One region of the Streptomyces sp. NPDC088261 genome, then DNA from elsewhere that is predicted to be linked to it. Evidence: riboswitches for the same ligand, from Rfam matches in the RefSeq annotation. Region 1 holds a riboswitch; each other region holds the start of a gene.

Region 1 (10,141 bases):
GTGGGCTCGTCGAGGAGGAGGGTGTCCGCGTCGGAGAAGAGGATGCGGGCCAGCTCGATCCGGCGGCGCTGACCGCCGGAGAGGGTGTGGAGGGGCTGGCCGAGCACCCGGTCGGGCAGGCCGAGCGCGGCGGCGATGGTGGCGGCCTCGGCCTCGGCGGCATACCCGCCCTTGGTGAGGAACTCCGTCTCCAGGCGCTCGTACTTCCGCATGGCCTTCTCGCGGGTGGCGCCCTGGCCGTTGGCCATCCGCTCCTCGTTCTCCCGCATCTTCCTCAGGACGGAGTCGAGGTCGCGGGCGGACAGGACACGGTCGCGGGCGAGGACGTCGAGGTCGCCGGTGCGCGGGTCCTGCGGGAGGTAGCCGACCTCACCGGAGCGGGTGATGGACCCTGCGGCCGGGATCCCCTCGCCGGCGAGGCACTTGGTGAGGGTGGTCTTCCCGGCGCCGTTGCGCCCGACGAGACCGATGCGGTCCCCCTTGGCGATGCGGAACGAGGCGGACTCGATGAGGACGCGGGCTCCGGCGCGCAGTTCTACGCCGGTTGCGGTGATCACGGAAAGACTCCAAGGCGGTATGGACGGCGGAAGAGGGCAGGCGGAGGAGAGTCTTCGACGCCGGCTAATGCACAAGGAGAAGTGCCATAGCCACCAGTCTACCGGGGCCCCGCAACTGCTTTGTCTGGGCGGGGTTCGCGCGGGAGCCCGGGGACCGGCTCCGGGGCCGGGGTGCGTTGTCAGTGGGGGGTGCCAGACTGAGATCCAGGTCACATTCGAGCCCTGCACACGAGCCCCATGAACGGAGTGAGCCGTATGACCGGCAAACCGAGCGTCGTCCCGACCGTCCTGTACGCGGACGCGAAGGCCGCCATCCGCACGCTGACGGAGGGGTTCGGCTTCACCGAGGTGCGGGTGTACGAGGGTGAGGACGGCAGCGTGCTCCATGCCGAACTGGCCTGTGGCAACGGCATGGTGATGCTGGGGTCCAAGGGCAGGGAGGGGGTCTTCGCCCGGGCCATGGGCGATTCCGGGCCGGCGGGCATCTACGTCGTGACCGAGGACGTGGACGCGCACCACGCGCGGGCCGTGGAGCACGGCGTGGAGATCCTGATGCCGCCCACCGACCAGGACTACGGCGCGCGGGACTACACGGCGCGCGACGCGGAGGGGAACGTATGGAGCTTTGGTACGTACGCCCCCAGCACCGCCCCGGCCGGCTGAGCGGGGGCGCCCCGCCGGACGGGCGGGGTCACCACCTGGACGGACGGGGCTCAGGCGCCCCCGGTGTGCACCTGGAACGCGGCCCGGCGCACGGCCTTGGCGAGGGCCGGGTCCGGGTGCGCGGCGGCGAGCGCGACCAGGACCTGGACGGTACGGGGGTGGCCGATCGCCCTGACCTCCCTGAGGAGGGCGGGGACCGTGCCCTGGACGGCGGACTCCAGGTGCCGTACGAGCAGGTCGGTCTCCCCGTGGTCGGCGACGGCCGCCGCGGTGTCGACCCAGAGCCAGGTCGCCTCCTCACGGGTCAGGACGTCGGCGGCGTCGTCCGGGTCGGCGCCCTCGTACTCCGCCAGCCAGAGGAGCGCGTACGGCCGCAGGGACGTGTCGTTCACCGCGGCCCGTACGGACGGCTCGGCGGGCGCTCCGACGACCCGCAGCGCCTCGAAGGCGAGACCGCGCAGCAGCGCGTCCTCGCCGCGGGCGACGGCGAGCAGTTCGGTGATGGCGCTCCCGGCGGTGCGCGCGGCGAGCCAGGCGCGGTATTCGGCGCGGGCCGGTCCCGGGGTGAGCCGGGCGCAGCCGCGGAGCATGTCCTGGGCGTGCTGCTCGATGTTGCCCGCCGGGCTCTGGGCGGCGACGCAGATCTGCTCCAGCTTGACCCACACCGCCCAGTTGCCGAGGGGGGTGAGGGTGGCCTGCCCCTTGCCCAGCGTCAGCGCGCCGACGGCGGCCAGGCCCTCCAGGGCCCAGTCGAGGAGGGGAGGCAGCAGCGCCTCGTCGGAGACGCCGGAGGCGTCCGGAGCGTCCGTGGTGTCGGCCGGCTCCGTCGTGCCGTCCGCGCCGGACGCTTCCGCGCCCTCGGGGCCGTACGGCACCTCCGGTACCTCGCAGCGCTCCTCGTGGAGTTCGGCGACGCGCTGCTGGAGCAGGTCCAGCAGCGCCGGGGCGGTGACGGGGCCGGCGGACAGCTGCAACAGGGAGAGCACCTGCGGGACGGCCTCGACCACCTCGGCGACGGTCGCGGGGGCGACGTCGTCGGGGGCGGGGTGGATGAGCGACCAGGCGTCGAAGAGCGCCACCCAGCCGCGCAGGACGGCGCTGTCGTCGCGGTCCCAGGCCTGGAGCCGCCAGCCGGGGCGCACGGTCCCGCCGTGCAGTTCGACCAGTCCGGCCAGCCGGGCGCGGTCCCAGCTCGCCCTGACCTGTTCCGCCGTCAGGTCCAGCGCGGCCGAGGCCCGTTCCTGGGTGTGGGCGGCGAGATGACCCGCTCCGGGGTCGCGGTCGGCGGCCGCCCAGCGGGCGATCCGTACGGCGTCGGCGAGGACGGCCCTCGCCTGACGGGCCAGCTCCGCCGGTGGCGGAGTGCCCTCGGGCGGCCGGGGTGCGGGGCGGCCGCGCCCGTCGGTCACAGCCCGTCGTGCCGTGGTCAACGGCCTCGGGGTGACAAGTCGGAGTCTGGAGTTGCGCGCCAATTGCTCATCAGGCTTTCGGGACGTCACGGGGGCAGTCTTCCCGGTGACTGCCCGAAAGCCCAAACGGAACCTCTCCCCTCGCTCCTGGCCCGGTGGAGGGAGCCCCTCCCACGAGGTCAACGGAGTGGTACGGATGGGGCGAAAGCGCGCTTCCGGAGTCGCGGCGGACGGCTCGCGGGGGTGGTGGGGCGTCCGTTACATCAGGGGGACGAGGAAGCGGCGGAGGGTTTCCTCGTAGTCCTCGGGATCGGCGTTCCACATGGCGCCGTGCGGGGCGTGCGCCACAGGGTGAAGGGAGATCAGTTCCGGCCGGTGGGCGGCGAGGGCGCGGGCGGGTTCCCAGGGCGTGAGGACGTCGCCGGGGCCGTGGAAGATCAGGGTCGGGACCCGCAGGTTCCGGGGGTCCGCGGCCTGGCGCAGCCGGTTCCCGTGCAGTCCGGTGCTCCCCTGGGCCGCCCTGACGGCGAGCGGCATCAGCGCCGCCGGGACCCGGCGGGCGGAGGCGAGCGCCCGCAGCGTGAACTCCCAGTCGAGCACCGGCGAGTCGAGCACCAGGCCGGAGATCCGCGCGGTGAGCGTGGAGTCCGCGGCGGCGCGCAGCGCCATGGAGGCGCCGGTGGACCAGCCGTACAGGATCACCCGCTCGGCGCCGTACCGGACGGCGTAGCGGATTGCCGCGTCGAGGTCGCGCCATTCGGAGTCGCCGAGGTGGCCGAGGCCGTCCGGGGAGCGGGGCGCGCCCGCGTCGCCCCGGTAGGCGAGGTCGAGCACCGGGAACCGCCGGCCGGTGAGGAACGGCAGGAGGTTCAGCGGGTGCTCGCGGGTGGTGCCCAGGCCGTGGGCGGTGATCACCCAGGTCTCGCGCTCCCCCGGTACGAACCACGCGGGGAGCGCGCCCAGTTCACCGGGGATCAGCACGTCCTTGTGGTCGATCCCGAGGGCCGTGGTGGGGTCGCCGCTGTACAGCTGGGGGGTGAGCCGCACGCGCGCGCCGGGCGAGAGCGTGCCCCGGCTGACGCGTTCCAGCCGCCGTACGACGGTGTCGGCGTCGCGCGCCTCCCCGTCGAGGACGGGCCCGACGACCGCGTGCAGGCCGGGGGCCTCGAGTCCGTAGGTGCCGGGCCGCACGGAGGCGAGGCAGCGGGTCAGGGTGACGTGTCCGGGGGCCGTGGCGTGCACGGTCAGCCAGGGGTCTCCGGGCAGGGGCCGCCCGGGCGATGCCTTGAGCGCGGCATCGCTGGCGTACCGGCCGGCCGCCACCGCGGCCGCGCCGACACCGATGAGTGTGGAGACGGCCGCTGCCGTCACAGTTGCCGGGCGCATCTCCTCAGTGTCGGTACGGCGGCGGCGGACGGCCACCGGACGGGGGCCGTCAGGGCGGCGGGCGGCGGCTCCGGGGTGCGCGGGCACGCCCCCCGGGGCTCAGGGCTTCTGGCCTCGGCCCTTGAGCTTCTGGCCGTAGCCCTTGAGCTTCTCGCCGACCTCGGCGACCTGGGCGTCGGAGAGCAGGGCCGGGGTGCGGCCGGGGACGGAGGACGCCGTGAGCCAGACGCGGCACATCCACTCCAGCTGGGCCGTGCGGTCGTACGCCCGGTCCAGGGAGTCGCCGTAGGTGACGGTGCCGTGGTTCGCGAGCAGGCAGCCCGTACGGTCGCGCAGGGCGTCGAGCATGTGGGCGGCCAGTTCGGGGGTGCCGTACGTGGCGTAGGGGGCGACCCGCACCGGGCCGCCGAGGGCCGCCGCCATGTAGTGGATCAGCGGCAGTTCGGCGACGAGGGTCGAGACGGCGGTGGCGTGGACGGCGTGTGTGTGGACCACGGCGGAGGCGTCCGTGGTGCGGTAGATCTCCAGGTGGAGCGGCAGCTCGCTGGTCGGGCCGAGCCGGCCGGAGACCTGGCGTCCCGAGAGGTCGACGGCGACCAGGTCGCCGGGGGTGAGTCGGTCGTACGGCACCCCGCTCGGGGTGACGAGGACCTCGTCCCCGACCCGTACGGAGACGTTGCCCGACGTGCCGACGACGAGCCCTTCCGCGGTGGTCCTGCGCGCGGTCGCCACCAGCTCGGCCCAGGCCCGGTCGCGCGCGTTTGCGTGGCCGTCGGCGTGGCCGTCCGCATGGCTGTCGGCGTCGCCGTCCGCACGGTCGTCGGCATGCCTCTCGGCGGGGCGCTCCGCGACCCGTCCGGTCAGATGATCAGTCATATGACGATCCTGTCAGGCGGGGTGGAAAAAGGGCAGGTCGGACACCACATCGAGACGCCAGGAGAGCCCTTCGGGAGAGACACCCCGAGTACCTCCTCAGTTAACCTTCCGTTCACCCTGCATCCTTACGTTCACCGTGGCCACCGACGTCGAACGATTGCCTGGGTAAATGGAACACTTCACGCTGCTCCTCGCGATCGTGATCGTGACGGCTCTCGTGTTCGATTTCACGAACGGTTTCCACGACACCGCGAACGCGATGGCGACGACCATCTCGACCGGCGCCCTGAAGCCCAAGACGGCGGTGGCGATGTCCGCCGTCCTGAATCTCGTCGGCGCGTTCCTGTCCGTGGAGGTCGCCAGGACGATCTCCGGCGGACTCATCAACGAATCGGGCATCCGGACCGAAGTGATCTTCGCGGCGCTGGTCGGGGCGATCATCTGGAATCTCTTCACGTGGCTGCTGGGGCTCCCGTCGAGTTCCTCCCACGCCCTGTTCGGCGGCCTCATCGGCGCCACCCTGATGTCCGTCGGCACCTCGGGTGTCAACGGCGGCGTCGTCATCACCAAGGTCCTGATCCCGGCGCTCGCCGCCCCGCTCGTCGCGGGACTGGCGGCCATGCTCGCCACCCGGCTGACGTACCGCGTCAGCGCCCGTACGGACGAGAAGGCCACGGCGAAGGGCTTCCGGGCCGGGCAGATCGCCTCCGCGGGCCTGGTCTCCCTCGCCCACGGCACCAACGACGCGCAGAAGACGATGGGCGTCATCACGCTCGCGCTGGTCACCGGCGGGGTCCTCTCCCCCGGCTCCAACCCGCCCCTGTGGGTCATCGTCTCGGCGGGCACGGCGATCGCGCTCGGCACGTACCTCGGCGGCTGGCGCATCATCAAGACCATGGGCACCGGCCTCACCGACCTGCGCCCGCAGCAGGGCTTCGCCGCGCAGACCAGCGCCGCGACGGTCATCCTGGCCTCCTCGCACCTCGGCTTCTCGCTCTCCACGACGCAGTCCTGCTCCGGCGCCGTGATGGGCGCCGGCCTGGGCCGCAGGGGCGGGGTCGTCCGCTGGTCGACCGCGACCCGGATGTTCGTCGCCTGGGGGCTGACCCTGCCCGCCGCCGGACTGGTCGCCGCCGGGGCGGAGTTCCTGACCGGCCACGGCACCTGGGGAGTCACCGTCGTGGCGATCCTGCTCGTCGCCGCCTCCGGCGCGATCTGGCTCGCGTCGCGCCGCCGTCCCGTGGACCACACGAACGTGACCGGGGCCGAGGTGGTGCCGGTGACCGTGGGCGCGGACGCGGGTGCCTCCGGGGTCACGGTGAGGGGCCTCGGGTCCATGGACGCCGCGACCGCCGGCCTGACGACCACCATCCCGGGGCCCGTCACCCTGCCCACCCCGCCCGCCGTCGCCGGCGAGTCGGCGCGAACCGCCACGGTGTAAGGAAAGCGATCACATGAAAATCGACTGGGCAGCCCTCGGCTCCGTGTTCGGCGTCAGCCTCGTGTCCACCATCGGTCTGGTGGGCCTGTTCACCCTCGGCATCGTGGCCCTGGCCAAGCAGGAGCCGGCGGCCTCGGAATCGGCCGGCGGTTCGGCGGGAGATTCCCCTGCGGGCTCCGCGGCGCTGGCGCGCACCGGCGCCTACGCGTGCTTCGCGCTGTGCGCGGCGGCGGTGGCGTACGGCATCTACCTGATCGTGGCCTGACCGTACGTACGGCGCCAGGGCGTGTCCGGGAAGTGCGGGTCGTCCGCTCGGAGGGCGGGGCTGGCGGCGTCCGGTGCGTGCGAGCGCAAGGCGGAGGGCCGCGCGGGTACGGGAGGTACTCGCTCGGTCCGACAACGCCGCGAGCACGCGTGCTGGACAGCGCGAGCGCTCGTGCCGTCCACCGCGAGCCGGACACCACTTCGCGGACACTCCCTAAGGCCCGGGGCACGCCCCCGGGCCTTTCGTGTGTTTCGTGTGGGGCTTCGCACACTGCCCCGCCGCAGGTCAAGGGCGGGTTGACGGGCGTTCTCGCAGCGTGGTGGACTGCCGGGGCCAATTACGGCGGCAGCAGAGGAAGCCGGTGCGAATCCGGCGCGGTCCCGCCACTGTCACCGGGCACGGTGTCCCTTCGGGGAAACGGTCCCCGGGAGCCAGGAACTCTCGCCGCGCGTTTTCCGTCGAGCCGGGGCGCGGACCCTGAGTGAGGACACGTCGCCATGCCTGGCCGCGCCTGCGCCTGTGCCGCCGCCGCTTCTGTCGGCCTCGCCCTGTGGGCCTCGACCCGCGCCGGTGCGTCCACCGCGCGCGCCGCTTCCGGGCTCTCCATCGCATCCACCAACCTCACCGCTTCGGTCACTCCCGTCACTTCCGCGGCAGAAGCGTTCGCGGGCCCAACCCGCTCCCCCGCCTGGGACGCCGCGTGGATCCACGCGTACGGGGCGGCGGGCGGACTGCTCGCCGACCTGCTGCTGGGCGATCCCCGCCGGGGCCACCCGGTAGCGGCGTTCGGCCGGGCCGCAGGGGCCGTGGAACGCGTTCTGCGACGGGACCACCGGGGCTGGGGCGCGTTGCACACGCTGGTCTGCGCGGGCGGCGCCGCAGGCCTGGGCGCGTTGGTGGCGCGGGGGGTACGGGGACGCGGGGCGCCACGGCCTGCGGGTGCCAGGCCGGCCGGAGTTGCCGGGATGGCAGGACTTGCCGAGGCGGCAGGACTGGCCAGGGCGGCCGGACGTGCTGGGTTCTTGGGGCGGCGGGGTGCCTTCGTCGTGCTGACCGCCCTCGCTACCTGGTCCGTTGTCGGTGGTACGTCGCTGGCGCGGGAGGCGCGGGCCATTGGGCGGGCGCTTTCCGACGGGGACGTCGAGCTGGCCCGGGAGCGGTTGCCGCACCTATGCGGCCGTGACCCGCAGTCCCTCGACGCCCAGCAGATCGCGCGGGCCGTCGTGGAGTCCGTCGCCGAGAACACCTCCGACGCGGTGGTCGGCGCGCTCGTATGGGGCGCTGTCGCCGGGGTTCCCGGGCTGGCCGGGTTCCGGGCCGTGAACACGCTGGACGCGATGGTGGGACACAAGTCCCCGCGATACCGCCGGTTCGGGTGGGCCTCGGCCCGCCTCGACGACGTGGCAGGCTGGCCGGGCGCCCGGCTCACCGCCGCGCTGGCCGTCGTCGCGGGCGGCGATCCGCGCGGGGCGTGGCGGGCGTGGCGCGACGACGCGCGCAAGCACCCGAGCCCCAACGCGGGCCCGGTGGAGGCCTCGTTCGCGGGTGCGCTGGGCGTACGACTGGGCGGAACGCTCGCGTACGGCGGCCGCGTCGAACACCGCCCGGTCCTGAACAGCGGCGGCCGGCCCGTGGAGATCGCCGACATCGAACGGGCCGTGCGGTTGTCCCGGCGGGTGAGCGCGTTGGCGCTGGCGGTGTGCGTGGCGGGCCGGTTCGCGTACGCGGCCGTTTCGGAAGCGGGGGCGGGGGCGGACGTGGACGCGGGGGCGACTTCGAGAACGGAGGCGGGGGCGGGGGCAGAAACCAGGACGGAGGCCGACCGGGGCGTCGGCGTGAGCGCGGGCGCGGGCTCCCGTGCCGACGCGCGCCTCGCCGCGAACGCGGGCTCCGGTGCCGGCAAGCGCCTCGCCGTAAGCGCGCGCCTCGATCCCGGTGCGCACCTCGGCGCAAACGCAGACTCCGGTGCCAGCACCCGCCTCGCCGCAAACGCAGGCTCCGGTGCCAGCACGCGCTCCGGTGCCGACACGCGCGTCGCCGCAAACGCACGCCTCGATCCCGGCACGCCCCTCGGCGCAAACGCGGACTCTGGTACCAGCACGCGCCTCGCAGCGAGCGCGCGTCTCGATCCCAGTACGCACCTCGATCCCGGTGCGCACCTCGGCGCAAATGCAGGCTCCGGTGCCAGCACGCGTGTCGGCGCGAACACGCGCCTCGACCACGGCACGCGCCTCGCCGCAAACGCGGGCTCCGGTACCAGCACGCGCATCGCCGCGAACACGGGCCTCGACCACGGCACGCGCCTCGCCGCGAACGCGCCCCTAGATCCCGGCACGCGCCTCAGCGCAAACGCGCGCCTCGACCACGGCGCGCCCCTCGGCGTGGACGCCAAGCTCCGTACCAAGTCCGGCCCGCGCGTCGGCGCGCCCGCGGGTCTCCGTGCCGAAGGTGCCGCCCGCCCGGGCCTCCCCGGCCGTACCGGCACCGACGCCCGTACCGACGCCGGGCGGCGACCGTGAAGCGGGGTGGGGTCGGGGGTGGGGTGCTCGTCGCCGGGACCACCTCCGACGCGGGCAAGAGCGTCGTCACCGCGGGCATCTGCCGGTGGCTCGTGCGGCAGGGCGTCAGCGTCGCGCCCTTCAAGGGGCAGAACATGTCCCTCAACTCCTTCGTCACCCGCGAAGGCGCCGAGATCGGCCGGGCCCAGGCCATGCAGGCGCAGGCCGCCCGCGTCGAGCCGACCGCGCTGATGAACCCCGTCCTGCTGAAGCCCGGCGGCGACCGGCGCAGCCAAGTGGTCCTCATGGGGCGCCCGGTGGGTGAGATGAGCGCCCGGGGCTACCACGGCGGCCGCCAGGAAGCGCTACTGGGCACCGTCCTGGAGTGCCTGGCCGAGCTGCGCCGTACGTACGACGCCGTGATCTGCGAAGGCGCCGGCAGCCCCGCCGAGATCAACCTCCGCCGCACCGACATCGTGAACATGGGCATCGCCCGCGCCGCCCGCCTGCCGGTCGTCGTGGTCGGGGACATCGACCGGGGCGGGGTCTTCGCCTCGTTCTTCGGGACGACCGCGCTGCTGAGCGCCGAGGACCAGGCGCTGGTCGCCGGGTACGTCGTCAACAAGTTCCGGGGCGACGTGTCCCTGCTGGAACCGGGGTTGGAGATGCTGCGCGGGCTGACCGGGCGGGCGACCCTCGGCGTGCTGCCGTGGCGCCCCGGCCTCGGCATCGACGAGGAGGACGGCCTGCGGGTGTCGCTGCGCGGGTCGGTACGGGAGTCCGCCGCGTCCGCCCCGTACGGCGAGGACGTCCTGCGCGTCGCGGTGTGCGCCGTACCGCTGATGTCGAACTTCACCGACGTGGACGCGCTGGCGGCGGAGCCGGGCGTGGTCGTGCGGTTCGTGGACCGGGCGGAGGAAGTGGCCGACGCGGACCTGGTCGTCATCCCCGGCACCCGCGGCACCGTGGGCGCCCTGGCCTGGCTGCGCGAGCGCGGCCTCGCGGACGCGGTGGCCCGGCGGGCGGCGGAGGGCCGTCCCGTCCTG
Region 2 (10,141 bases), on a different contig from region 1:
TTCTTCGGGTCCTCACCGTTCAGGACCTTGGTCATGTAGTCCTTGATCGGGTTGGGCGCGGTCTCGACGTTCGCCCAGCCCGGGGTGACCGGGGTGATCTTGCCGACGGGCGCCGACTTGGCCATGGCCTCGGCGAACGAGTCCGCGGGCGGCGCGAACTGCGACGCGTCGTTGTTCGGCAGCAGGGCGCCGCCGGTGGCCTCGGCGTACTTGGCCATCTGGGCCTTGCCCGCGGCGAGGGCCAGCCACTCCTTGGCGAGGTCCTTGTTCGGGGAGCGCTCGGCCACCGCGAGGTTGGAGCCGCCGAAGAAGACGGAGCCCGGCTTGTCGGCGGTCTTGCCCGGGATCGGGAAGTAGCCGAAGTCGGCGGTCTTGCCGGCCTTCTTCATGGCGTCGATCGCGCCGCCGGCCTCCCAGCCGAGACCGATCCAGGACGCGACACCGCCCTTGGCCACGACGTCGGTGGACTGCTGAGGGGTCGCCTCGTCCTTGTCCTTGGGCGCGGTGGAGAACGACTGGAGTTCCTTGTAGAAGTTGATGGCGGCCGTGGCCTCGGGGGAGGCCAGGTTGCCCTTCCACTGGTCGCCGTCCTTGACCGCGAGGTCGCTGCCCTCGTCCCAGACGAAGCCGGAGTACACGTACCAGCTCTGGCCGGGCAGGTAGATCGGCTGGACCTTCTTGTCCGACGCCTGGATCTTCTTGAGGCCGGCGATCCACTCGTCACGCGTGGTCGGCGGGGTCACCTTGGCCTTCTTGAAGACGGCCTTGTCGTAGACGACGACGCGGCTGGCGGCGTACCAAGGGGCGGAGTACAGCTTTCCGTCCAGCTCGGTGGAGGCCAGCATGCCCTTGTTCCAGCCGTCGTAGCCGAGCGCCGCCTTGTCACCGGTGAGGTCCGCGAGACCGCCGGTGACCGCGTAGCCCGCGGTCTGGGTGTTGCCGAGTTCGAGGACGTCCGGCGGGGCGTCCTCGGAGAGGGCGGTGGTGACCTTCTCCTGGATGCCGTTCCACTGCTGGATCTCGACCTTGACCTTGACGCCCTTGTGGGCCGCCTCGAACTCCTTGTTGACACCCTTGATCCAGGCGTCGGGGGCGGAGCCGTCCATGACCCAGACGGTCAGGTTCTTGCTGCCGCCGGCCTTGGTTTCGCTACCTTTGTCGTCGTCCGAACCACATGCGGCGATGCTGACCATCATGCCCGCGACACCTATCGCCGCGACGAGCTTGCGCTTCACGCCACCCTCCTCAGGGATGCCTGCAACTGCTGCCCACCGCGAAGCCATACGACTAGTAGTGACTGTGGGGTCGGGGGCTTGGCCTTGAATGGTTTAGACCAGTACCGGGAGCTTGGCCTAGACCTTTGGGGGTGTCAAGGGTGTATAAGAAGGACAGTCGCGTCCGTTATCGGACCGACACCTGAGGAGGGGCGACGACCCGTGAGCGGTCCGTGCCACCATGTGAGCCGCGACAGACGGAGGAGCCGGTGACGGCAGCAGCACAGTCGGGAAGGCAGGCCATGGCCACGGACGGGAGCGGTACGGAGTCCGAGGGTACGGCTCCCGTACGCACGGCGCGCGTGCCCAAGTACTACCGTCTCAAGCGGCACTTGCTCGATATGACGGGGACGCTGCCCCCCGGCACACCGGTACCGCCAGAGCGTACTCTCGCCGCGGAGTTCGACACGTCGAGAACGACAGTTCGGCAGGCACTTCAGGAACTGGTCGTCGAGGGACGGCTCGAACGCATCCAGGGCAAGGGCACGTTCGTGGCCAAGCCCAAGGTCTCGCAGGCCCTCCAGCTCACCTCGTACACCGAGGACATGAGGGCCCAAGGGCTGGAACCCACGTCCCAGTTGCTGGACATCGGGTACGTCACCGCGGACGACACGCTCGCCGGGCTGCTCGACATCACCGCGGGCGGGCGGGTGCTGCGGATCGAACGGCTGCGGCTCGCCAGCGGGGAGCCGATGGCCATCGAGACCACCCACCTGTCGGCGAAACGCTTCCCCGCCCTGCGCCGCTCGCTCGTCAAGTACACGTCCCTCTACACGGCGTTGGCGGAGGTGTACGACGTGCGCCTCGCCGAGGCCGAGGAGACGATCGAGACGTCGCTCGCCACCCCCCGGGAGGCCGGGCTGCTGGGCACGGACGTCGGGCTGCCGATGCTGATGCTGTCGCGCCACTCGATCGACGGGAACGGCGAACCGGTGGAGTGGGTGCGGTCGGTGTACCGGGGCGATCGTTACAAGTTCGTGGCGAGACTGCGCAGGCCGGCCGACTGACCGGCCGCTCGCGGTCTTCCCACGGCCGGGGCCGTCCCCTAGATTTCCTGCGCGTTGCGAAAGCGATCAGCGAAACGGCGAGCAGTGAGGGGACGGAGCCGCGCATGTCGGAAACACCGCCAGCATCACCTTCGGAAACACCTGAGGAGAGCCCTCCCCCCACGGTCACCCCTGTCCGTGTGATCATCGCCCTCTGCCTGGTCGCGCCCTTCGTGGCGCTGCTCTGGGTGGGGTCGTACGCGAAGACCGACCCGGCCTTCATCGGCATCCCGTTCTTCTACTGGTACCAGATGCTCTGGGTCGTCGTGTCGGCCGCGCTGACGCTGGTCGCCCACCAGCTGTGGCAGCGCGACCAGCGCTCCCGTACGGGACTCCGCAAGGGCGGTGCGGCGCGATGAACGACGGGGTGAACGGCGTCGCGCTCGGCGTCTTCGTCTTCTTCTTCCTGGCCGTCACGGTCATGGGCTTCCTCGCGGCGCGCTGGCGCCGGGCGGAGAACGAGCAGAGCCTCGACGAATGGGGCCTGGGCGGGCGGTCGTTCGGCACGTGGGTCACCTGGTTCCTGCTCGGCGGTGACCTCTACACGGCGTACACCTTCGTGGCCGTGCCGGCGGCGATCTACGCGGCGGGCGCGGCGGGCTTCTTCGCCGTGCCGTACACGATCCTCGTCTATCCGCTCATCTTCACCTTCCTGCCTCGGCTGTGGTCGGTGTCGCACAAGCACGGATACGTGACCACCTCGGACTTCGTCCGGGGCCGGTTCGGCTCGAAGGGCCTCTCGCTGGCGGTCGCCGTCACCGGCATCCTCGCGACCATGCCGTACATCGCGCTGCAACTGGTGGGGATCCAGGCGGTGCTGGACGTGATGGGCGTGGGCGGCGGCGAGGACACGAACTGGTTCGTGAAGGACCTGCCGCTGCTGATCGCGTTCGCGGTGCTCGCGGCGTACACGTACTCGTCGGGGCTGCGGGCGCCCGCGCTGATCGCGTTCGTGAAGGACACCCTGATCTATCTGGTGATCATCGTGGCCATCATCTACATCCCGATCAAACTGGGCGGTTTCGACGACATCTTCGCGAAGGCGGGCGACGCGTTCGCGCAGAAGAACCCGGCGACCGGGGCGCCACGCGGCGCGCTCGCGCCGGGCGAGGCCCAGCAGTGGGGGTACGCGACGCTGGCGCTCGGCTCGGCGCTCGCGCTCTTCATGTATCCGCACTCGGTCACGGCGACGCTCTCCAGCCGCAGCCGTGAGGTGATCCGGCGCAACACCACGATCCTGCCGCTGTATTCGCTGATGCTGGGCCTGCTGGCGCTGCTCGGCTTCATGGCGATCGCCGCCGGGGTGAAGGTCGACAACGGGCAGCTGGCGATCCCGCAGCTCTTCGAGAACATGTTCCCGGACTGGTTCGCGGGGGTGGCGTTCGCGGCGATCGGGATCGGGGCGCTGGTGCCGGCCGCGATCATGTCGATCGCGGCGGCGAACCTCTTCACCCGCAACATCTACAAGGACTTCATCAAGCCGGACGCGACGCCCGCGCAGGAGACGAAGGTCTCCAAGCTGGTGTCGCTGCTGGTGAAGGTGGGGGCGCTGGCCTTCGTCCTGACGATGGACAAGACGGTGGCGATCAACTTCCAGCTGCTGGGCGGGATCTGGATCCTCCAGACGATGCCGGCCCTGGTCGGCGGCCTCTTCACCCGCTGGTTCCACCGCTGGGCGCTGCTCACGGGGTGGGCGGTGGGCATGCTGTACGGCACGATCGCGGCGTACGGCGTCGCGAGCCCGACGCAGGCGCACTTCGGCGGCTCCTCGAAGGAGATCCCGGGAATCGGCGAGATCGGCTACATCGGCCTGACGGCGTTCGTCCTCAACGCGGTGGTGACGGTGGTCCTGACGCTCGCCCTGAGGGCGGCGAAGGCCCCGGACGGCGTGGACGAGACCAGCCCGTCGGACTACACGGCGGACATCGGCGACCCGGGCGTGCAGAAGGACCTCCCGCTGTCCCCGGCGACCCCACCGGACCCGGACCCGGTGCGCTGAGAGAGCGCGGACGTACGGCGGAAGGCGGGCCCCCGGACTCCGGGCGGCCCGCCTTCCCGGTTCCGACACAGGGGGGCGAAGTGGGGCGCGACACAACATCTAGGGGGTGCTTCACCGTGTGCCCCCCAGATGTATGCTCGACCTCGTTGTCGACGCAGGGGAATCCGGTGTGAATCCGGAACTGTCCCGCAACGGTCTGCTGTGGTGTGCTTTGTCATACCCGTGAGTCCGAGGACCTGCCGGCGACGCATCCGGCTCGACCGAACCGGGTGCCAGGACGTCCGGGCCCCGAGGCTGGGCCGGAGACGCCGTGGTTCGTGCTGCCCGGAGACGGGTACGCGGCGGATCCGCGCGCCCCCGCTCCCCCGCCGACGGCCCAGAGCCGAGCGAGGGAGAGCACCACGTGACCATCGCGCCAGCCGATCCGGCTTCAGGCATCTCCGAGGTCTCCGCACAGGTGACCGACGGACCCGGGACCGCGTTGCTGCGGCTCCTGACCGACCTGACCGCCGATCTGCCCGACACCGACCCCGGACGCGTCGCCGGCGCCGCGCTGCGCGGCCGCAACGCCCGGTCGGACGAGGCCGAGCTGCGCGAGCTCGCCACCGAGGCGGCCGCGGGGCTCATCGCCGAGGACCCGGCCTACTCCCGGCTCGCCGCCCGGCTGCTCACCCGTACCATCTCCGAAGAGGCCGCGAGCCAGGGCGCCGTGGCGTTCTCCGCGTCCGTCACGGTGGGGCACCGCGAGGGCCTGATCGCCGACCGCACCGCCGAATTCGTCGCGCTGCACGCCGACTTCCTGGACGCGCTCATCGACCAGGACGCCGACGACCGCTTCGGCTACTTCGGGCTCCGTACCCTCTTCAGCCGGTACCTGCTCCGCCACCCGATCACCCGCAAGGTCATCGAGACCCCCCAGCACTTCCTGCTGCGCGTCGGCGCCGGTCTCGCCGAGGACACGAGCGTGCGCGCGCTGGAGGAGGTCGCCTCCCTCTACCGGCTGATGAGCCGCCTGGACTACCTCCCGTCCTCGCCGACGCTCTTCAACTCCGGTACGCGCCACCCGCAGATGTCCTCCTGCTACCTGCTGGACTCCCCGCTGGACGAGCTGGACTCGATCTACGACCGCTACCACCAGGTCGCGCGCCTCTCGAAGCACGCGGGCGGCATCGGCCTCTCGTACTCCCGCATCCGCTCGCGCGGCTCGCTGATCCGCGGCACGAACGGGCACTCGAACGGCATCGTCCCCTTCCTGCGGACCCTGGACTCGTCGGTCGCGGCGGTCAACCAGGGCGGCCGGCGCAAGGGCGCGGCCTGCGTCTACCTGGAGACCTGGCACGCGGACCTGGAGGAGTTCCTGGAGCTGCGCGACAACACCGGCGAGGAGGCCCGCCGTACGCACAACCTGAACCTCGCCCACTGGATCCCGGACGAGTTCATGCGCCGCGTCGACGCGGACGGCGAGTGGTCGCTGTTCTCCCCCGCCGACGTCCCGGAGTTCGTGGACCTGTGGGGCGACGAGTTCGACGCCGCGTACCGGAAGGCGGAGGCCGCCGGCCTGGCGCGGAAGACCGTCCCGGCCCGTGAGCTGTACGGCCGCATGATGCGTACCCTCGCCCAGACCGGCAACGGCTGGATGACCTTCAAGGACGCGTCGAACCGTACGGCCAACCAGACCGCCCTGCCCGGCAAGGTCGTCCACTCCTCCAACCTCTGCACGGAGATCCTGGAGGTCACGGACGACGGCGAGACGGCCGTCTGCAACCTCGGCTCGGTCAACCTCGGCGCGTTCGTGCTCGATTCGGGCGAGATCGACTGGGAACGGCTGGACGAGACCGTCCGTACCGCCGTCACCTTCCTCGACCGGGTCGTGGACATCAACTTCTACCCGACCGAGCAGGCCGGCCGCTCCAACGCCAAGTGGCGCCCGGTGGGCCTGGGCGCGATGGGCCTCCAGGACGTCTTCTTCAAGAAGCGCCTGCCGTTCGACTCCGCCGAGGCCGCCGCGCTCTCCACGAGGATCGCCGAGCGGATCATGCTCGCCGCGTACGAGGCGTCCTGCGCGCTCGCCGAGCGCAACGGGCCTCTCCCGGCCTGGTCGGAGACCCGTACCGCCGCCGGGGTGCTGCACCCCGACCACTACGACGTCGAGCTGAACTGGCCGGAGCGGTGGGACGCGCTGCGCGCCCGCGTCGCGAAGAGCGGCATGCGCAACTCGCTGCTCCTCGCGATCGCGCCGACGGCGACCATCGCCTCGATCGCGGGCGTGTACGAGTGCATCGAGCCGCAGGTCTCCAACCTCTTCAAGCGCGAGACGCTGTCCGGCGAATTCCTCCAGGTCAACTCGTACCTGGTGCAGGAGCTCAAGGACCTGGGCGTCTGGGACGCGCAGACGCGTGAGGCGCTGCGCGAGTCCAGCGGCTCGGTGGCCGGCTTCACCTGGATCCCGGCGGAGGTGCGCGAGCTGTACCGCACGGCGTGGGAGATCCCGCAGCGCGGTCTGATCGACATGGCGGCGGCCCGTACGCCGTTCCTCGACCAGAGCCAGTCGCTGAACCTGTTCCTGGAGACGCCGACCATCGGGAAGCTCAGCTCGATGTACGCGTACGCCTGGAAGAAGGGCCTCAAGACGACGTACTACCTGCGCTCGCGCCCCGCGACGCGCATCGCCCGCGCGGCGGGCGGCCCCCAGGCGGCGGCCACCGTGCCGGCGCCGGCCAGCGCGGCCGCTGCCGCCACCACCATCCCGCTCCAGCAGGCGTCCCCGGCCCCGGCCAACCCGATGGTCCCGGACGCGGACGCGATCGCCTGCTCCCTGGAGAACCCCGAGTCCTGCGAGGCCTGCCAGTAATGAGTTCCCCCGAGAAAGGTCCCGCCGTGACGAGCCCCGCCGAGAAGAACCTGCTCGACCCGGGCTTCGAGCTGACCCTGCGCCCCATGCGCTACCCGGACTTCTACGAGCGCTACCGCGACGCGATCAAGAACACCTGGTCGGTGGAGGAGGTCGATCTCCACTCCGACGTCGCGGACCTCGCCAAGCTCTCCCCCGGCGAGCAGCACATGATCGGCCGGCTGGTCGCGTTCTTCGCGACGGGCGACTCGATCGTGTCGAACAACCTGGTGCTGACGCTCTACAAGCACATCAACTCCCCCGAGGCGCGGCTGTACCTGTCCCGCCAGCTCTTCGAGGAGGCCGTGCACGTCCAGTTCTATCTGACGCTGCTCGACACCTATCTGCCCGACCCGGACGACCGCGCGGCGGCCTTCGACGCGGTGGAGGAGATCCCGTCGATCCGCGAGAAGGCGCAGTTCTGCTTCCGCTGGATGGACTCGGTGGAGAAGATCGACCGCCTGGAGACCAAGGCGGACCGGCGCCGCTTCCTCCTCAACCTGATCTGCTTCGCGGCGTGCATCGAGGGGCTGTTCTTCTACGGAGCCTTCGCGTACGTGTACTGGTTCCGCTCGCGCGGTCTGCTGCACGGCCTGGCCACCGGCACCAACTGGGTGTTCCGTGACGAGACGATGCACATGAACTTCGCCTTCGAGGTGGTCGACACCGTCCGCAAGGAGGAGCCCGACCTCTTCGACGACGCGCTCCAGCAGCAGGTCACGGACATGCTGAAGGAGGCCGTCGAGGCGGAGTTGCAGTTCGGGCGCGACCTGTGCGGGGACGGCCTGCCGGGCATGAACACGGAGTCGATGCGCGAGTACCTCCAGTGCGTCGCGGACCAGCGGCTCCAGCGGCTGGGCTTCGCGCCGGTGTACGGCTCGGAGAATCCGTTCTCCTTCATGGAGCTCCAGGGCGTGCAGGAACTGACCAACTTCTTCGAACGCCGCCCGTCGGCGTACCAGGTGGCGGTGGAGGGGTCGGTCGCGTTCGACGACGACTTCTAGGCCGCTGTTCCGCGGCTTCCGGGTCGCTGGGGTAGGGCTTCCGGGTCGCTGGTGTGCGGCCGGGGCACGACCGGGGCGCGCCCCCTCTCCGCTGTGGCGGGGGTGGGGCGCGTTGTCGCGTTGTCGCGTTGTCAGTGGTCGCGTACACCATGGACCCATGACGACGACGAACACGGGGCACGACCACCCCCGCTCGCGCGAGGAGTTCGACTGGCGGGCGTTCCTGCGCGGGTGGAGCGCGGAGTGGGCCGACGCGGCCGATCCGGACGTGGTGGACGGGCACGGGCTGCGTGAGGCGCGGGAGCAGCGGTGGCTCGGGTTCGGGCCGGCGGATCCGAAGGCGCTCGCGGTGTGGGAGGCGCGGGCGGGGGGTGCGCTGCCGCCGTCGTTCCGGGCGTTCCTGGAGGTGACCGACGGGTGGCGGATGACCGGTACGCCGGTATGGCTCCTGGCGCGGACGGAGGGGGTCTCCGACGAGACGGGGTCGGGGGGCCGGTCGCTGCGGCTCACCGACGACTCGGCCCGCGTGGACGTGGTGCTCGACCCGCTGGACGTGGCGGAGGACGGCGAGTGGGCGGTGCGGGTCCGGGTAGCGGGGAGCCGGGCGGAGCCCGTGCGGTATCCGTCGTTCCGGGCGTACATGGAGTCCGTCCACGAGAGGTTCCTCGCGGACGCGGACGCCCAGGCGGATGCCGACGCGTTGGACGCGGACGTGGACCGCGCGCGGCGGCTGGCCCTCGCCGGTGATCCGGACGGGGCGCTGGCGCTGCTGGCGCCGGCGGTACGGGCCCGCCATCCGCGCGCCCTGTCGATCCAGGAGCAACTCACCGAGCTCCTCGGGCTACCGCCGGGCGGCGAACGCGCGGCGCCGGTCGGCGACACGGCGTACACCGTGCGGGAACTGCTCCCGAAGAGGTGCCTGACCGCGAAGCGATGGACCTCGCTCGGCAGCGTGCCCAATCTGGAGGGGGTACGCAGGGACTTCCCGGCGGTCGATCCGGCGGTGGTCGAGCCGGTGCTGCACGCGGTCTTCGACGGCACGTACCGCCACACCGTCGAGGGCCCGTTCGGTGAAGTGGTGGCACGGGCCCGGGAGTTCGCGCGCTGGGGCTGCGTGGACGAGGCGTGGGCGACGCTGCGCGACGGCATGCGGGAATGGCGCCCGTACGACGACGAGGAGCAGGTGGCGCCACTCGGGCTGGTGGCGGACGGCGTACTGGGACCACTGCTGACAGCCCGGCGGGGACGGGAGTTGCTCACCTCGTCCCGTACGGCCGCCGTGGCGGTCACCGCGAAGCCGGACGGACTGGCGTGGCTGGTGGCGGAGGACCGCAGGTTCGAGTTCAAGTGGTGGCTGGTGCTGGCGCGCGGGGTGGAGCCGGCGGACCTGCCGCGCGTCCTGGGCACCGAGCGCGGGCTGTCGCCGCATCCGGTGACGGTGGCGAGGCGGCTCGAAACGGCGTTCCACCCGCCGGCGCCACCGCTGGTGTTGAAGGACAGTCCGGGGAAGTTGGTGGTCCCGGGCATACCCGCGAACGGGCTCCCCTCGGCGGCGGCGGTGGGCCGCGCAGGCCAGGACACCGAGGGCGAGGGCTGGGCGTTCGCCCTGGTGGAGATGGCGGGGCGGGGGGTGATGCGGTCGCCCGCCCCGGCCGCGTCGGCGGTCTCCGGCGGCCTGGTCCTGAGCGTGGGCAGTACGTTGAACCTCGACCCGGACGTGCCGACTCTGCGGGTCACGGCCGCCGAGGCCGGGCGGATCGTGTGGGAGGTCACCGTCGGCCCGCCCGGGATCACCGAGCCCGAGGCCCGGGGAGAGGTCCCCCCTGCCCTCGATCCGCGCCGCCACCTCGCGGCCCGGACCGCCACCCGCGACCCGGCCGCACCGGCGCGGTGGCTGTGCGAGGCCCTGGCAGCGGAGTTCGGGGTGT
Region 3 (10,141 bases), on a different contig from region 1:
TGACCCGCCGGGAGCCCCGGTCCCTGTCCCTGCTCCACGGTCCTCAGCCGGCGGCGGCAGTGGCCTTCGGCTCCGCCCCGGACGTACCGGACGGGACGGCGGCCCGGTCCGTACGGGGAACGAGAAGCCGCTCGGCGAGGTGGCCGAAGAACAGCCCGAACGTCGTCCACAAGGTGACCTGGACAGCCAGCGAGGACAGCCGGAACTCCCAGATCAGCGTGGCCGGGAAGTCCTTGGGCACCTCGTTGATCGTCGGCAGGAAGCCGTACGCCAGCCCGACGGCGACCACGAAGGCCGCCCCCGCCGCCACGGTCGCGTTCCAGTTGCCCAGGCGCGGCGCGAGCCGCCGGCCGAGCAGGAGCGCCCCGGCCGCCAGCAGGAGACTCAGTACGATCATCAGGAAGTACAGCGTCGTCCGCTTCCCGATGGTGTCGCCGTTGCCGACGGCGGGCGGGTTGGCCGGGTACTTGAGGAACGGCACGACGTACACCGTCAGCAGCGCGCCGACGGACAGCAGGACAGCGGTCGCCCGCGGTCCGAACCGCCCGACGCGGCCGAGGGCGTAACAGAACGCCAGGGCGGCGATGCCCCCGACCGCGATGCCGAAGATCAGCACACCGGTGGCGAGGCCCGCGGTGGACTGGAGGGAACGGCTGACGAGTTCCTCGCCGCCGTGCTCGTGGCTGTGGCTCTCCTCGAACGCGATGGCCGCGTCCACGGAGGGCTCACCGAGCAGATAGGCGACCACGAGGGCGAGCACACCGGCGGCGAGGCCGGCGAGCATGCCGCGCACGAGCAGGGCGCGGACGGATACGGAGTTCATGAGAAAGGGTCTCCCGGCCGGTCAGTGGCAGGGGAAACCGAGCAGATGGCGTCCGTCGTGGACCCATTCGTGCACGCTCTCGCCGGAGATGACGGACAGGGCACCCTGTTCCGCGCCGACGAAGTAGAGCAGGACGAGCATCAGCACGCCGAAGAAGAGCGCCCACGGGGCTATCTCCTTGAGCGAGAGGGGAGTGAGAGCCGGTGTTGCGGCTGTCGCGGGGGCAGCGGAGTGTGCCATGGCCGAACCTCCTGGGGAACACGCGTCCCGATCGTGGTGCCTGAGACGAAGGTGCCGGGTCTGACTTCCCGCAGAGGTACGGGTACACAGTGGCGCGACCGTGCCGGATTCTCACCGGACTTCCGTCACACCGTCGTCATGTCCACGCGACCGTACCGTCTGCGGACCTGGACCGCCACAGCGCCGAACGGCGGCCGGGGCGGAACAGTTGGCCGGATGTCGGGAAACATCCGGTCTGTCCGCCCCGGCCGCCGCCGGGTGATTCCGGCTCCGGGACCTTCCGGGCCCCGGGCCGGGTCAGGAAGCGCTGGTGGGCAGGGTGCCCCGGACCTCGCGGGCGGCCTCGACCAGGTTGTCCAGCGAGGCGCGTACCTCGGTCCAGCCGCGGGTCTTCAGCCCGCAGTCCGGGTTGACCCACAGCCGCTCCGCCGGGACCGCCTCAAGTCCCTTGCGCAGCAGGGCCGCCGCCTCCTGGGCGGAGGGCACGCGGGGGGAGTGGATGTCGTAGACACCGGGGCCCACCTCGCGCGGATAGCCGGCCGCCGCCAGTTCGCCGGCGACCTGCATGTGGGACCGCGCCGCCTCCAGGCTGATCACGTCCGCGTCGAGATCCTTGATGGCCTGGACGATGTCCCCGAACTCCGCGTAGCACATGTGCGTGTGGATCTGGGTGGCCGGGCTGACCCCGCCGGTGGTGATACGGAAGGCCTCCGTCGCCCAGTCCAGATACTCCTGGCGGTCGCCGGCGCGCAGCGGCAGCGTCTCGCGCAGCGCGGGCTCGTCCACCTGGATGACCGGAGTCCCGGCCGCCTCCAGGTCGTTCACCTCGTCGCGCAGCGCGAGCGCGACCTGGCGCGCGGTGTCGCCGAGCGGCTGGTCGTCCCGGACGAAGGACCAGGCCAGCATGGTGACGGGGCCGGTGAGCATGCCCTTGACCGGCCGGTCCGTGACCGACTGGGCGTACGTGGTCCAGCGGACGGTCATCGGCTCGGGGCGCGAGATGTCCCCGGCCAGGATCGGCGGGCGGACGTAACGGGTGCCGTACGACTGCACCCACCCCTGCCGCGTCGCGAGGTAGCCGGTGAGCTGTTCGGCGAAGTACTGGACCATGTCGTTGCGTTCGGGCTCGCCGTGCACCAGCACGTCGATGCCGGCCTTCTCCTGGAAGGCGAGGACGTCCCGGATCTCGGCCTCGATGCGCTCGTCGTACCCCGCCGTGTCGATACGTCCGGCGCGCAGGTCGGCGCGCGCGGTGCGCAGTTCGTTCGTCTGCGGGAACGAGCCGATGGTGGTGGTCGGCAGCAACGGCAGCCCGAGGTGGGCCCGCTGGGCCGCCGCCCGCTCCGGGTACGGCGCGGTCCGGCGCCCGTCCGCGTCGGTGACGGCCGTGGCGCGGGCCCGTACCGCCGGGTCGTTGGTGAGCGCGGATCCGGCGCGCGAGGCCAGGTCGGCGCGGTTCGCGGCCAGTTCGGCGGCGATCGTGTCGGTGCCCCGCGCGAGACCGCGCGCCAGCGTGACGATCTCCTCCGTCTTCTGGCGCGCGAAGGCCAGCCAGCGCACGATCTGCGGATCGATGTCCCGCTCCGCCGCGAGGTCGAGCGGGACGTGCAGGAGCGAGCAGGAGGACGACACGTCGACGCGGTCGGCGAGCCCGAGGAGCGTACCGAGGACCGACAGGGACTTCTCGAAGTCGTTGATCCAGATGTTGCGGCCGTTGACGACGCCCGCGACCAGGCGCTTGCCGGGCAGACCACCCACGGCTCCCAGGGCGTCCAGGTTCGCGGCGGCCGGACCCGTGAAGTCGAGGGCCAGCCCCTCGACGGGCGCCTTGGCGAGGACGGGCAGGGCCTTGCCGAGCCGGTCGAAGTACGACGCGACCAGCAGTTTCGGCCGGTCGGTCAGCGCACCGAGGTCCCGGTAGGCGCGGGCCGTGGCGTTCAGCTCCGCCGGGGTCCTGTCCTCGACCAGCGCGGGCTCGTCGAGCTGCGCCCACGCGGCGCCCGCGGCCCGCAGGTCCGCCAGCACCTCCGCGTACACCGGGAGCAGCCGGTCGAGCAGCGTCAGCGGCTCGAAGTCCGGGTCGACCCCGGGGGCGGGCTTGGCGAGCAGCAGATAGGTGACCGGGCCCACGAGCACGGGCCGCGCCGAGAGGCCCAGCGCGAGGGCTTCCCTCAGCTCGGCGACCGGCTTGGTGGAATCGGCGGTGAACACGGTGTCGGGGCCCAGCTCGGGGACGAGGTAGTGGTAGTTCGTGTCGAACCACTTCGTCATCTCCAGCGGTGCGACGTCCTGCGTGCCGCGCGCCATCGCAAAATACCCGTCCAGGGCGTCCGCCGCGACGGCGGCGCGGTGGCGTGCGGGGATCGCGCCGACCATGACGCTGGTGTCGAGGACGTGGTCGTACAACGAGAAGTCGCCGGTGGGCACCTCGTGCACGCCGGCGTCGGCGAGGCGGCGCCAGTTCGTACGGCGCAGTCCGGCGGCGGTGTCGCGCAACGCGTCGGCGCCGACGGTGCCTTTCCAGTAGCCCTCGACGGCCTTCTTCAGTTCGCGGTTCTGGCCCTGGCGGGGGTAGCCGTGCACGGTCGCCCGTGCCGCCGCGGCTGCGGACTTGTCTGTCACAGAACTCTCCTTCGCGAGCGGTTCTCTGCCGTCCCGGGGACGGTCGAGGGCACGAGAGGAGCCACAGACCCGGCGGACCACGTCCCGCCCGGGTGTCCGGGTGCGCGTGACCGCCTGATATGTACGCCGACCCGCCCACGAGGTCACCGGGATCTCCGCGCACGGTGTTCGCACGCGGGCAGTGGCAGGTCTTCGGACTCGCGGGCGCGTCTCGTCGGACGAGACACCTACTGGCCGTCGCTTCCCAGACCCGTCCGGGCCCAGTGCTGATGACGGCGGTCGTTCCCACTCACCGCTGCGGGGCAGTCCCGGATTCCCACCGGGTTCCCTCTTACGACGCCGCTGCCTGGCTGACAGGGCGAACCGACTGCACTCGTCACCCTATGCCCTCAGCTGAAGCGCCGGGAGCCCCTTTCCTTATTCCGGACGGGGAGGGATTCCGGAACGGCGGAGGGCCCGCTCACCGGGCGGGAAGGCGTACGGACCGGACCGGGCGGCCATGATCAGGCGGCCATGATCGCCTCGGTCACCCGCACCCCGCGGTCGGGCGCGGTGTCGATGCTCGGCATCAGGCCCGGGACCGCGATGCTGGGCAGGATGTGTCCCCACAGTATCGATATCCGCCGCCCGAGATCCTCGCGATTGGTCAGGGCGCGGGACATCAGCTGGATGCCGGCGAACGCGCCGACCAGCAGTTCCACGGTGTCCTGCGGGCGCACGCTGGGGAGCAACTCACCCTGCGCGCGTGCCTCTTCCATCAGCGACACCAGATGGACGGGCCACTGGCGGAAGGGGCCGCTGTGGTCGACGCCGGGGGGAGCGCCCTGGTCCACGGTGAGCCGGACACTTCCCCTGAGCAGCGCGTTGTCCAGGAGCCGGTGGGCCACCGCGAAGGTGATGTCGATGACTTCCTGGAGCTTGCAGGCCTGCGGGGGTACGGTGCCGAGCTGCACCTGCTCGTCCAGGACCGCCTGCGCCAGCGCTTCCTTCGACTGGAAGTGGAAATACAGGGCACCCTTGGTGACCTGAGCGCGCTCCAGAACCATGGTGAGGGTCGTGGAGGAGTAGCCGTACTCGTCGAAGACCGCTCCGGCCGCCTCCAGAATCGCCATGCGCGTCCGGATGGCGCGCTCCTGTGTTGCCATGAATGACCCTTCCGCGCAGCCGGGTTGACCAGCACAAAACAAACCGCCCAGCCCGTACTATAGGGCTCAACGACTCCCCGAATGTCTCCCCCGCGCCAAAACCTTGGGGCGCGAAGAGGTCTCCGGGACCGATGTGTCCCGTGGTGACACCGGTACAGGATGGCCGGTTTTCGGCTTCCGACCCGTTCGGTGGACGGGTCGTGACCCACGGTCGCCGGGCCGGTGGTGCGGCCGGCCGCCGGAGCGGCGCGATCGGGGACCTGGCGGCGCGCCACGAACGGACGATGCGCCCATTTCGCGCTTACTTTCCGTAGTCATAGGTAAGATCCCTGACGGTTCTTCGGATCCCGCCCCCTCGCTCCCCCGACGCTCCTCCCAGGGGCCAGTTCCCGGCAGTTCCCCAGGTTGCGGGGTGGTGGGCCACCACAGAGTGTGGGCCGCAGTTCACAGCGAACACGAACGAAGGAGAGCGCGTCGTGGCGACTCTGTGTAAGCCCGATGTGTCGGTTCCCGAGCATGTGATCACCATGGAGGACACCCTCGCCCTGGCGCGGTCGCTCCACGCCGGCCATCCGCAACTTCCCCTGGCGCTCCGGTTGATCGAGAACACCGGAGTGGCCAAGCGCCACCTCGTCCAGCCCATCGAGGAGACCCTCAGGCACCCCGGCTTCGAGGACCGCAACCGGCTGTACGAGTCCGAGGCGAAGGCGCGGGTGCCCGCGGTGGTGAACCGCGCCCTGGACCACGCCGACCTGCGCGCCTCCGACATCGACCTGATCATCTACGTCTCGTGCACGGGCTTCATGATGCCGTCGCTGACCGCCTGGCTGATCAACACCATGGACTTCACCGGTCACACCCGGCAGTTGCCGATCGCCCAGCTCGGCTGCGCGGCGGGCGGCGCGGCCGTCAACCGGGCGCACGACTTCTGCCAGGCGTACCCGGACGGGAACGTCCTCATCGTCGCGTGCGAATTCTGTTCGCTCTGCTACCAGCCGACCGACCTCGGCGTCGGCTCGCTGCTCTCCAACGGCCTGTTCGGCGACGCGGTGGCCGCCGCCGTCGTCCGGGGCAAGGGCGGCACCGGCATCGTGCTGGAACGCAACGGCTCCCACCTCGTGCCCGACACGACCGACTGGATCGCGTACAGCGTCCGGGCCACCGGCTTCCACTTCCTGCTGGACAAGCGGGTGCCCGGCACGATGGAACCCCTCGCCCCCGCGCTCCGCGCGATGGCGGTCCAGCACGGCTGGGACGCGGCGGCCCTCGACTTCTACATCATCCACGCGGGCGGACCGCGCATCCTGGACGACCTCAGTCACTTCCTGGAGGTACCGCCCGAGGCGTTCCGGTTCAGCCGCGCCACGCTCACCGAGTACGGCAACATCGCCAGCGCCGTCGTCCTCGACGCGGTGCGCAGGCTGTTCGACGAGGGCGGGGTCGAGGACGGCGCCAGCGGGATCATCGCGGGCTTCGGGCCCGGCATCACCGCCGAGATGGCCCTCGGACGGTGGTCCACCGACTCCCTGGCCGGCCCCGAACTCTCCGAACGGCACGTCCTCGCCACACCGGTCCACACCGACCGGCCGTCGCCCGCCACGGAACCGGTGAGGTGAGGAGATGACCACCAACACACCGGAGACGGCGGCGCACCCGCAGGACACCCCGGACACCCCAAACACCCCCGACACCGGAGGGGACGCGTGTCCCGTCCGGTTCTGGGCCGTGCCCCACCTGTCCGGGCTGGACTTCGACCCCTTCCTCGCCGAACGGCTGAGCGAGGAGCCGGTCAGCCGGATCAGGCTCCCGCACGGCGAGGGGTTCGCCTGGCTGATCACCCGGTACGAGGACGTCAAGCTGGTCACGAACGACCCGCGCTTCAGCCGCCGGGCGGTCGTCGGCCGCGACATCACCCGGCTGGCCCCGCACTTCATCCCGCTCGACGCGGCCGTGGGATTCGCCGACCCGCCCGACCACACCCGGCTGCGCCGCCCGGTCGCGAAGGCGTTCGGCTCCCGCGCCCTCGCGGGTGTCGAGGAACGCGCCCGGCGGATCATGGACGACCTCGTCGACGCCATGCTGCGCGCGGGCGCGCCCGCCGATCTGATGGAGCGGATCAACGGGCCGTTCCCGCTGGCCATGATCAGCGAGATCATGGGCGTGCCCGAGCACGACCGGCCGCTGATGCGGAAGTGGACGGAGTCGCTCCTGAGCGCCGCGCACAGCCGCGCCCACAGCGAGCGCGCCAAGGCGGAGATCGGCGCCTACTTCACCGGCCTCATCGGCCGGCGGCGTACGAACGGCGGCGACGACCTCGCGGCGGTGCTGGCCGAGGCGGTGGAGGCGGACGAGCTGAGCGTCGAGGAAGCGGTCGCGATCGCCGTCCTCATCCAGGTGAGCGGCGCCCACGCGGTCACCAACAACAGCGCCGCCATGCTGTACGCGCTGCTCACCCACCCCGGCCACCTGGCGCGGCTGCGCGCGGAGCCCGAGCTGCTGCCCGCGGCCGTCGAGGAGCTGCTGCGCTTCATCCCGCACCGCAACGGCGTGGGCCTCGCCCGCGTCGCGACCGAGGACGTGACGGTGCGAGGGGTACGGATCCGGGCCGGCGAGGCCGTCTACGCCTCGTACCTCACCGCCAACCGGGACCCCGACGTCTTCGCCGATCCCGGCCGGCTCGACTTCGACCGGGGCCCCACCCCGCATCTGGCCTTCGGGCACGGACCGCACTACTGCGTCGGCCCGACGCTCGCCCGGATGGAGTCCAGGATCATGATCGCGACCCTGCTGGAGCGGCTGCCGCGGCTGCGGCTCGCCGTGCCGCCGGGAGAGGTGCGCTGGCGGCGCGGGGCACTGATCCGCGGCCCCGAGGCGCTGCCCGTCCTCTGGTGAGCCGCCCCTCCCGTAACCCGGCCCGCCCTTCCCCGCCGCCCTTCCCTTCCGTCCCCTCCCGGAGGACCGCATGACCCTACTGACCCAGCGGGCCGGACTCGCGCGCACCGAAGGCCTGGTCGTCCCGCCGGGCGGAGGCAGGACCGTCCGTACCGCCTCCCAGGAGGTGACCTTCAAGGTCACCGGCGAACACTCACGGGTCTCCTCCAGCTTCGAGGTCCTCGTCCCGCCGGGCTTCGACGTGGGCGCGCACCGGCACGCGCACAGCGAGGAGCTGTTCTACGTCCTCGACGGCGAGCTGGACGTGCTGGCCTTTGAACCGCGGGTGCTGAGCGAGGACTGGCGGCACTGGGAGTCCGCGTCGGGCCGCACGGTCGTCCGCGCGACGCCGGGCACGGTCATCGTCGTCCCGCCGGGCTGCCCGCACGCGTTCGCCAACGCCGGCGACGCACCCGCGCGCATGTTCTTCCAGTCGTCCCCGCCCACCGACCACGAGCGCTACTTCGAGGAACTGCTCGACATCCTCAAGCAGGAGGGCGTGCCGGACCCCGAGGCCGTCAACGACCTGCGCGCGCGCTACGACATCCAGCAGCTCACACCCCTGCGGCACGACGCCCGGAGGGAAGCGGTCTAGGGACGAGGGGTACGGGCACAGAGGCGATGGCGGACGCACCGGTCACGCGGCATCCGGCCGCGCGGCCGTCCCGGTCCACGCGGTGGGCCGTCGCGGGCGTCCTGTGCGTCGTGCTGGCGCTGACCGCCGGCTGGTCGCTGATCGACGGGGCCCTCGACGACGACGAGCCCGTACGGAACAACACGGAGCTGATGCTCGGACCGGGCGACGACACACTCGTCCTGCGGGTGGTGGGCGACGGCTGGCAGCTGAGCAAGGCGGGCAGCGACTCCGGCAGCGGCCTGTCCCTGTCGCGCGACGGTGTCGACTTCGTCGCGAGTTACGTCGCCGTCCCCCTCACCACCACGGCCGACGCCGGGGAGCTGTGGCCGGGGCTGCGCAGGATCCAGTCGGCGGTGGACGGCGACAGCGTGCTGGGGCCGCCGGCCCGGGCCACCAGCGCCGGGGGAGCGCCGGGCGCGACCGGCACACTGCGCAGGGGCGGGCGCGCGGGCCGGGCCGCCGTGTGGGTGTCGCCCGCGCAGGACTACGCCGTCGAGATCACCGTACTGGCGGAGCCGGACGCGGACCCCGGCGCACTGTCGGACGCGCTCGCACAGGCCCGCGAGGTCGCCTTCCCCGGGGGCGGGCTGTGAGCCCGGCCCCGACGGCCGCGTTCCGCGCGTCCGCCGGACGCAGGGTCGTGGGCCTGACGTGGGCCTTCCTCTGCGCGGCCGGCGCGGCGCTGATCCTCTACGACTTCTCGGGCCTCGTCCGGGTCTTCCCCGGCTCCGCCCTGCTCGCCGCGGCGCTCCTGCTGCTCACCGTCGCCGTCGGCGTGGGGATCCTGGAACAGGCCCGCCCGATCCGGCCGCCGTCCCGCCCCTGGGCCTGGAGCGCCGTCGCCTGGGGCGGCACCGCGGCGACGGGCAGCGCCATCGTGGCCAACACCGGACTCCAGGGGGTCTGGTTCAAGACCACCGGGATCGACTTCGGCTCACGCTGGGGCGCGGCCCTCACCGCTCCGCTGAACGAGGAACTCCTCAAGGTGTCCGGTGTGCTGCTGATCGCCCTCGGGTCGCGGCGGCTGGTCCGCGGGCCGCTGGACGGCTTCTTCCTGGGCGCCTTCACCGGACTGGGCTTCCAGGTCGTGGAGAACTGGACCTTCGCGATGAACTCCGTCGTGATCGCCGGGGGGATCGACGAGGGAGCCGCCGTCGGCCAGTCCTTCACCACCCGGGTGGTGCTGACGGGCGTCGGCTCGCACTGGGCCATGACCGCCGTGGCGGGCACCGGCGTCGGCATCCTGCTCGCCCACCGCTCCCCGCCGGCGCCACGACGCCACCTCGCGGCCCTGCTCTGCCTGCTGACGGCGATGGGCATGCACTGGTTCTTCGACTCGCCCTACCTGGGGTCCGTCGCGGGCATCGCGGGCAAGGCGGTCCTCAACTTCCTGGTCGCCCTCGGCTTCTACCTCACCCTGCGGCGCGGGGTACGGGACCGGGCCCGCGCCTACCTGCTGTCCCCGGAGACCACCCTGTCCCCGGACCTGCTCACCCGGGGGTCGCGCCGGCGCGCGCTGCGGGGAGTGCCTCCCGCGCAGCGCGCGGACGCGGAGGCCCGCGCCGCCCTCTACCTGGACGAGGTGGAGGAACACGCGGCGGTACGCCCCCCGCGCCCGGCCGCCGTCAGCCGCGCGGCGCGCTCACCACACAGCTGAAGACCTGCTCGCCCTCCTGATGGCCGGTCACCAGGACCGACGCGAGGCCCGCGAAGTCCTCGGGCAGCACCCGCGCCTCCACGTGG

What was found. A riboswitch is a leader RNA that binds a small molecule or an ion and turns the genes downstream of it on or off. The one in region 1 is predicted to bind cobalamin.
Region 2: it holds a riboswitch for cobalamin, as region 1 does, so the genes downstream of both, ACIODU_RS07560 (ribonucleoside-diphosphate reductase subunit alpha) here and ACIODU_RS29290 (cobalamin biosynthesis protein) in region 1, are expected to answer to the same signal.
Region 3: it holds a riboswitch for cobalamin, as region 1 does, so the genes downstream of both, metE (5-methyltetrahydropteroyltriglutamate--homocysteine S-methyltransferase) here and ACIODU_RS29290 (cobalamin biosynthesis protein) in region 1, are expected to answer to the same signal.

The regions. Positions count from the first base shown of each region.
Region 1 is NZ_JBIURL010000020.1:10,861-21,001, forward strand. It holds gene abc-f (ribosomal protection-like ABC-F family protein) at 1-557, opposite strand, end outside; gene ACIODU_RS29260 (VOC family protein) at 813-1,220, shown strand; gene ACIODU_RS29265 (hypothetical protein) at 1,271-2,629, opposite strand; gene ACIODU_RS29270 (alpha/beta hydrolase) at 2,888-4,015, opposite strand; gene ACIODU_RS29275 (class II aldolase/adducin family protein) at 4,115-4,891, opposite strand; gene ACIODU_RS29280 (inorganic phosphate transporter) at 5,061-6,332, shown strand; gene ACIODU_RS29285 (hypothetical protein) at 6,346-6,597, shown strand; cobalamin riboswitch at 6,909-7,058, shown strand; partial or broken gene ACIODU_RS29290 (cobalamin biosynthesis protein) at 7,302-8,315, shown strand; gene ACIODU_RS29295 (cobyric acid synthase) at 9,113-10,141, shown strand, end outside.
Region 2 is NZ_JBIURL010000003.1:75,503-85,643, reverse strand. It holds gene ACIODU_RS07580 (extracellular solute-binding protein) at 1-1,235, opposite strand, end outside; gene ACIODU_RS07575 (GntR family transcriptional regulator) at 1,517-2,281, shown strand; gene ACIODU_RS07570 (DUF3311 domain-containing protein) at 2,386-2,679, shown strand; gene mctP (monocarboxylate uptake permease MctP) at 2,676-4,319, shown strand; cobalamin riboswitch at 4,436-4,578, shown strand; gene ACIODU_RS07560 (ribonucleoside-diphosphate reductase subunit alpha) at 4,723-7,170, shown strand; gene ACIODU_RS07555 (ribonucleotide-diphosphate reductase subunit beta) at 7,170-8,213, shown strand; gene ACIODU_RS07550 (SMI1/KNR4 family protein) at 8,371-10,141, shown strand, end outside.
Region 3 is NZ_JBIURL010000002.1:746,865-757,005, forward strand. It holds gene ACIODU_RS07150 (CbtA family protein) at 44-823, opposite strand; gene ACIODU_RS07155 (CbtB-domain containing protein) at 845-1,063, opposite strand; gene metE (5-methyltetrahydropteroyltriglutamate--homocysteine S-methyltransferase) at 1,361-3,685, opposite strand; cobalamin riboswitch at 3,851-4,068, opposite strand; gene ACIODU_RS07165 (ScbR family autoregulator-binding transcription factor) at 4,189-4,830, opposite strand; gene ACIODU_RS07170 (type III polyketide synthase) at 5,307-6,446, shown strand; gene ACIODU_RS07175 (cytochrome P450) at 6,451-7,722, shown strand; gene ACIODU_RS07180 (cupin domain-containing protein) at 7,793-8,356, shown strand; gene ACIODU_RS07185 (hypothetical protein) at 8,383-8,991, shown strand; gene ACIODU_RS07190 (PrsW family intramembrane metalloprotease) at 8,988-10,055, shown strand; gene ACIODU_RS07195 (ScbA/BarX family gamma-butyrolactone biosynthesis protein) at 10,024-10,141, opposite strand, start outside.